2 regions of the Paenarthrobacter sp. 10L412 genome follow, and region 1 is predicted to be linked to the other one. Evidence: riboswitches for the same ligand, from Rfam matches in the RefSeq annotation. Region 1 holds a riboswitch; the other holds the start of a gene.
What was found. A riboswitch is a leader RNA that binds a small molecule or an ion and turns the genes downstream of it on or off. The one in region 1 is predicted to bind cyclic di-AMP.

Region 1 (3,450 bases):
ATCAGGCGGCGGATTCCGGCAACAGGAACGGGTCCCAGTCCGGCGCAGGTTTCTCGAGTTCTTTGATCTGCCACATGGTTCCTGTGGGCACGCCAGGTTTGAAACGAAGTTTCCAACCCATCTCGGCGAGCGTGTGGTCACTCTTGGCGTTGTTGCATTTCAAACACGCCGCAACCAGGTTTTCCCAGGAATCCGCGCCGCCCCTGGATTTGGGGTGGACGTGGTCTATGGTGTGGGCTGTTTTCCCGCAATAGGCGCAGCGATGGCCGTCGCGGCGGAGTACCCCGCGGCGGCTCACGGCAGTGATCCTGTTGTACCGGGGCCGGATGTAGCGATTGAGAAGAATCACGGATGGTCTCCCGAGAATCTCCTGTGGCCCGACGACAGGCTCGTCGCCTTCGGCCACCACGCTAGCTTTTCCAGTCAGCACAAGGACCAGCGCCCGGCGGAAGGTTACTACCGCCAGCGGTTCATATCCAGCATTCAGAACGAGTGTGCGCATGCACGTACCTCTTCACGGCCGCACCCGTCAGGGGCACGAGGGCCGGCTGCCCTCTGCTTGTACGGGCTGTGGATCGACAACACAAGGGTAAGCACTTATATGCCATATCAACGAATTTTTCCGCCGTTTCGCCTGTGGTGTTGGCGAAAGTTCATGTGCGGGACACCCCGTGGTTAAAGCAGAACACCCCGCCGGCCTGAGCCTGCGGGGTGTTCCGTGGAGTATTTGATCAGCCGTTGACGCGGATGAAAACCGGGCCGGAGCCAACGTTCACGCTGAACAGTGCCGTGGTGGATCCGTTCCATCCGCCGTGGACTGCCATGCCGTTGCCGACGTAAACAGCGATGTGTGCCATTCCGCCGTAGCCACCGTTGGCATAGTAAGCGAGGTCGCCGGGCTGGGCTTCAGCTGCACTGACCGTGCGGCCGAGGGAGAGGTAGCCGGCCGGCCAATCGTGGAAGTGAATACCGACGGCGGCCAGCGAGTTGGTCACCAGCATGGTGCAGTCCTGCGTGACGCCGAGCTGTGCGTAGGCCGCTGCAGCGATAGCCGCACCGAGGCCGCTGGATGCAGCAGGCGCCTTGGCCGCGGACGCATCAGTGTTGACCGCCAAAGTAGCGGTGCCGCCAGCAGCCGGAGCTTCCTTGACAGGTGCCTTCTCGACGACGGGAGCCGGGGCTTCCACAGTCTTGACCACAGGGCGCTCGTAGGAGATGGCGACGCTGGAATCGGCAGCAATGGTGGCCTGGGCAACCGACTGCACATCAAGGGTGGACGCAGAAGTAGATTCGCGCTGGACGTTGGTGTCCGCAGCATTTGCAGCAACGCCGCTGGCCAGGACAAGGCCCGATGCAGCTGCGATCACTGCTGCCTGACGGCCAACGCCACCGGCGTTGTCGCTGACAGCCTTTGCAATGACGGCAAGTGAGCTGGTCTTGGGGGCCTCAGCTCTATGCCGTGCAACCTTGTTTGCACTGGTCATGATTACTCTCTTTTCGTATCCGCGCACGGTGGGGTCGCACGCGGGTTATGGGCTGCCAGCACTTGGGGGGCATGCTGGCTTACCCCGAATGGGATTTTCTAGCGGAGGGTGTAGAACGAGGACGTGCCGGTGGAGGCCGCGGAGTGCAGGAGCGTGCCCTGGCTGGGGTTCAAAGCGCTGATCATCATGCCGTTACCGACGTAGATGCCCACGTGGGCTCCGCCGTTCTGCACGACGAGGTCGCCAGGGGCAGGCGTGCTGGTGGGCGTCATGACCGTCCAGGCATTGACGCGGGGGATGCTGATGCCGGCCTGGGCGTAAACCCACTGGGTAAATCCGGAGCAGTCCCAGCCGTTGGGGGAAGTGCCGCCCCAAACGTAGGGGTGGCCGATGCCCGTGTAGGCAATTGCTGCAAGTCCTGAGGCTGCCGCGCTTGAAGCGGCATCCTTGGCCTTGGAGGACAGGGCAGCGAGGGTGCCGTTCGCTTGGTCTTCGGTTGCCGTGCGCTGGGAGGCCCGCTGAACCTTGGGAGCTTCCTTGGTAGCCACAACGGGGCTCTCGAAGGAAACGGTTGCGGTGGGCTCCGCGGTAACAACTGCGGTGGCGACCAACTGCTGGGTGCTGGAGGATTCCGACTTGGAGACGTCGGTGTCAGCGGCCTGGGCCGGAAGTCCAACGCTGAGAACGAGCCCCGAGGCTGCGGCCAGAACGGCGGCTTGGCGGCCTACGGTGCCTGCATTGGTTGAGACAGCCTTGGAAAGGGTGTTCAACGGGTTCGTGCGAACCAATTCGGCGCGGTGGCGCGCAGGGGTAGTGCGTGATGACACGAAGGTAGCCTCTCCCAATGCCTGCGAGGTGAGCTGTCGGATTCGGATGGGAGTCATCCGGCCGCGCGGCTTCAAGGAAGCTTTTGCGACTTAACCCCAAGGTCTTCTGACTCGAAGACCAAAATTGGTTCCCCCGCCCCTGCCAGACGATTTTTGCGAACGGACCTCGAGTGGTGGCAGAGCTAGGCAATCCACTCAAGTGCATCGGCCCCCTAAAAAGCCGATGCGCTTTAGACGGTACAACAGATGTTCGTGAATGTCACATTCAGGTCACGGGGCGTGTCATGAATGCGATAGACAACCATCAACTGGCTCAGAGCCAGCCCATGGGATCTACGACTTCGCCGTTTACCTGGACCTCGAAGTGGAGGTGGCAGCCGGTAGATGCTCCTGTGGTGCCACTCAGCGCGACGGTATCGCCGCGGCTGACAGTCTGTCCCACTTTGACGTTGAAGGACGACAGGTGGTTGTACGTGGTCTCGAGGCCGTTGCCGTGATCAATCACGACGCGGTTGCCTCCGCCGTACTCATGCCACCCGGCGAATGTGACCTTGCCTGCGGCTGCGGCGTGAACGGCGGTTCCGCACTGGGCCACGAAGTCCTGGCCACGGTGGAAGTCGCCGGTGCCGCCGGTAAGGGGGCTGACACGGTAGCCAAACGGCGATGCCGTGACCAGCTTGTCCAGCGGACTTCCCAAGGTGCCAAGTGAGGAGGCGCGCTGGATGCTCCCCGCTGACTGGGCGCTCAGCAACTGCTTGAGTTTGCCGTCAGGATCAGCGGCGGTAGCGACGGCTGCGCGACTGAAATCGATTTTGGCAGAGGCTGCTGCAGAAACTTCCGGTTGGCTGCCACCGGGCACGGAGAGGGCCGCCTCGGCCTGGCCGGACTCGGACGTGGCCATGACGGGGCTTGTGGCAGGCAGGCCTACAGTCAGGGCAAGTCCGGTGGCGGCAAGCGCGACACCGGCCTTCTGCCCGACACCACTGGCTGCGGCGAAGTCGGCTACCTGGCGCAACGGGCTCTTACGGCGGCGCACCTGACGCGGGGTGTCGCGTGGCCGGATCTCCATTGCGGCGCGGGCTGGCCGCAGCTCAGCAGCGGGGCCGGACGCGCGGCGGCGGCCCCTGACGTTCTGCGAT
Region 2 (3,450 bases), on a different contig from region 1:
TGATGGCCTTGCTGTTTTCCTGCCAGGCTGCACGCGCTGCGGCTTTGGTGTCCTCACTGGAGTGGAACATTGAACCGATGCCGTCCCATGAGCGTACCCATTCCTGGACGGAGGGGTCGGTGACGGGCGTCTTGGCTTGGACGTGTGCCAGTCCTTCTTCCACAAGGGCAGCCCACCGCTGCTTGGCGGCTTCGACTTTTTCTGCGCCGAGTTCTTCCCGCTTGTCCGCGAGTTGCTGGCGTTGTTCGGCTGTGAAGTTGTTTTCGAGCACGGTAATCATCTCCAACGTTGACATGAATTGTTCAGGGGTGGGCATGGCGCGTCCGTCCATGCGTGACAACAGCTCGCCCAAACGGTTTTGGAGCGCTTGGAGTTGCCGGGCGTGCTCCTGCACATGGACCAGCTGCTGTTGGAGGAGGCCTCGAAAGGACTCCAGATCATCCTCCGGCGTTTGCAGCGCCTTGCCGATGGCCGCGAGCGGAAGGCCCAGCATCTGAAGCGATCTGATCCGGTATAGCCGGCGCAGGTCGGCCTCCGAATACCGGCGATGACCGGACGCTGTCCTTTGGCTTGCGGACAGCAGCCCGATCTCGTCGTAGTGGTGGAGCGTCCGCACGCTGACGCCACACGCTGTGGCCAGCTCACCGATGCTCCACGGTCCGGATCCTCTTGTTCCCGTCATGAGCACAACGCTAAGTCCTGACGTAACGTCAGGTGCAAGTCGTCGTCACCTGAACGCGAAAACCGCCCCGGTTCCCGCCGTTAGCTGCAGTAATCACTGCTGCGACGGCGGAAAACGGGGCGGTAATCAGGCCCTGCACGTTTGAGCCCGCTGGGGTGGGCTCAAACCTGCCTATTGAGTTGGCTTAGTACCAGTTGTTGGCCAGGTGGAAGGCGAGGGCTGCCGAGGGGGAGCCGTAGCGTTCCTTGATGTAGTTCAGGCCCCACTTGATCTGGGTCTGGTAGTTGGTCTCCCAGTCAGCGCCGGCAGTTGCCATCTTGGAAGCCGGCAGGGACTGCACGATTCCGTAGGCACCACTGGACGCGTTGGTCGCCGTGGTCCGCCAGTTGGATTCCTTCTCCCACAGGGTGTTCAAGGCAGTCATTTCGCCCGGACCCCAGCCGTAGCTGGCGAGGATGCTGGCGGCGTATGCCTTGGCAGCAGCGGGATCGTCCACGGCCTTGGGAGCTGCGGCAGCGGCCGCGGCTGCAGCGGCGGCGGCATCGGCAGCCTGCTTGGCGGCTGCATCAGCGGCAGCCTTCTCGGCGGCGGCCTGTGCGGCAGCAGCCTGGTCGGCGGCGGCTTTCTCGGCCGCAGCCTTCTCGGCAGCAGCTGCTTGTGCTGCGGCAGCTTGGTCTGCGGCAGCCCTGTCGGCTGCGCCCTTCTTGGCAGCGGCATCCAAAGAAGCAGAGATTTCCGCTGATTTGTTGCTGATCTGGGCGGTAGCCTGCGTCTCGGACGCCTGGCTCGTTTCGGGGAGATTGAATGCGGCGTTTGCGGCTTGGCCGAGCGATGCGACGCCCAATGCTGCGGCAACGACTCCTGCAACAACGGACATTCGTTGCCCGGTCTTGCCGCGGCGTGCAGCGTTCTTCAGAACGGTTTGCGACTTCGTCAGGGGAGCATTGTGTTCGTCACGGTGACGCGCGGAAGGGCGCGTCTGATCGTTGAATTCAGACATGTGTGATTACCTCTCAGCGCCTGCGGAGTTAGCTGTCGGGTTCGGATGAGGTCATCCGGCCGCGCGCGTAGCTGCGGCTTCACCCCAAGGGCAAGGAAAGTACTGTGCCCGGAGACTCTGGGTCCCCCGTCTCTGCCTCGAATGAGAACGGAACTCCGGGAAGTGGCAGAGCTCGGCGCATCCCGGGTGTGGGCCAGTTAGGGGCGACCCACCCTTTCGAAGGTACAGGAGGTTTCGGCTTAAGTCACATTTGGGTAACAGAGATCACGTTCACGGCGCGTCATGTTGCCTGATTCGTTATATTCGTTCGTTCGAAGCTGTGGGGAAGCGAAGAGCGAATTCCGTGCGTCCCGGCTGGGACGTTACTTCCACACTTCCGCCATGCGCCTGGACGATGGATTCGACGATTGACAAGCCCAATCCGGAGGTTCCTTCCGAGCCTGATCTCGCCGCGTCAGCCCGGGCAAAACGCGAGAAAATACGGCCTTGGAACCCAAGAGGAATACCAGGCCCGTTGTCAGTGACCGTGACCACCGCGCTACCGTCCGCGGAAAGCGTGACGCCTGTGAGCACCGTGGTACCTGGATCGGTGTGCTTGCGGGCGTTGGAGAGCAGATTGGCCAACACCTGATGCAGCTGGGTTGCGTCCCCGCGCACCGTAATGGGCTCGTCAGGGAGTTGGAGCTTCCAGATGTGGTCCGGTGCCATCACCTTTTCGTCGCTGACGGTCTCGATCACCAGCTGCGTCAGGTCCACATCCGTGACCTTCAGCGGCTGGCCTTCGTCCAGGCGCGCCAACAGCAACAGGTCCTCCACAAGCGTGGTCATGCGTTCCGACTGGCTCTGGACCCGTGCCAGCGACTTCCTGCCGTCATCCGTGAAGTTCTCCGTCATACGAAGCAGCTCCGTGTATCCGCGGATGGCGGTCAGCGGCGTCCGGAGTTCGTGGGAGGCATCGGCAACAAACTGCCTGACCTTGGTTTCGCTCTCCTGACGGGCTTCCAGGGCCCTGGAAACGTTGTTGAGCATTTGGTTTAAAGCGTGGCCAACGCTGCCCACTTCAGTTCCAGGATGGGAGGCCGACGGCGGTACGCGCACCGCGAGTGCCACCTCACCGGCGTCGAGGGGAAGGCGCGATACTTTGGTTGCAACCTCCGAGAGTTGCTCCAGCGGGCGCATGGTCCGGCGGATGATGACGGTACCGGCGAGGCCGATCAGCACCAGGCCGCCCAGGGAAACAAACACCATGGTCCAAACCAGCGAGGCCTCGGCGTTTTGCTTGTCAGCCAACGGCAAGCCCGTCACAATGACGTCGCCGTAGGTGGTCTCAACAGCCACCAGCCGGTAGTCGCCGTTGGACAATGAACGGTCCACAGGCCGGTTGTCGCGGGGGAGTGAGAGCAGGACCTGCTTGTCTTCTGCCGAGAGTGCGACGCGACGGCCGTTTGCGTTTAACAGGCCCGAGTTAATGACGGTGGAACCATCGATCCTCGCGTTGAGGGTCCCGGCACCTTGGCCGCGGGCCTCCAGCGGATCCGGCCGCCCGCTTGAGGGAAAGTTCGACGGCGGCCTGCCGAAGTCATTCGCGCGGCTTGACGCCTGCTCCAACTGCTTGTCGAGTTGTTTGTTGAAGTACATGTCCATGGAGGCGTAGCTAACCACTCCAACTGCGCCACAAATGGCAACCAACAACGCCATCGCCACCAGGACCAACCGCGTGCGCAGATGCCAGGTGGAGGGATTGAGCCAGTTCCGCTGGGTCTTGCGG

Region 2: another riboswitch for cyclic di-AMP. It lies ahead of AC1DD7_RS07095 (aggregation-promoting factor C-terminal-like domain-containing protein); the one in region 1 lies ahead of AC1DD7_RS17305 (C40 family peptidase).

The regions. Positions count from the first base shown of each region.
Region 1 is NZ_JBFTJT010000012.1:39,017-42,466, reverse strand. It holds gene AC1DD7_RS17315 (HNH endonuclease) at 2-502, opposite strand; gene AC1DD7_RS17310 (NlpC/P60 family protein) at 732-1,484, opposite strand; gene AC1DD7_RS17305 (C40 family peptidase) at 1,583-2,311, opposite strand; cyclic di-AMP (ydaO/yuaA leader) riboswitch at 2,316-2,479, opposite strand; gene AC1DD7_RS17300 (M23 family metallopeptidase) at 2,625-3,450, opposite strand, start outside.
Region 2 is NZ_JBFTJT010000005.1:95,700-99,149, reverse strand. It holds gene AC1DD7_RS07100 (MerR family transcriptional regulator) at 1-682, opposite strand, end outside; gene AC1DD7_RS07095 (aggregation-promoting factor C-terminal-like domain-containing protein) at 867-1,682, opposite strand; cyclic di-AMP (ydaO/yuaA leader) riboswitch at 1,688-1,845, opposite strand; gene AC1DD7_RS07090 (sensor histidine kinase) at 1,980-3,450, opposite strand, start outside.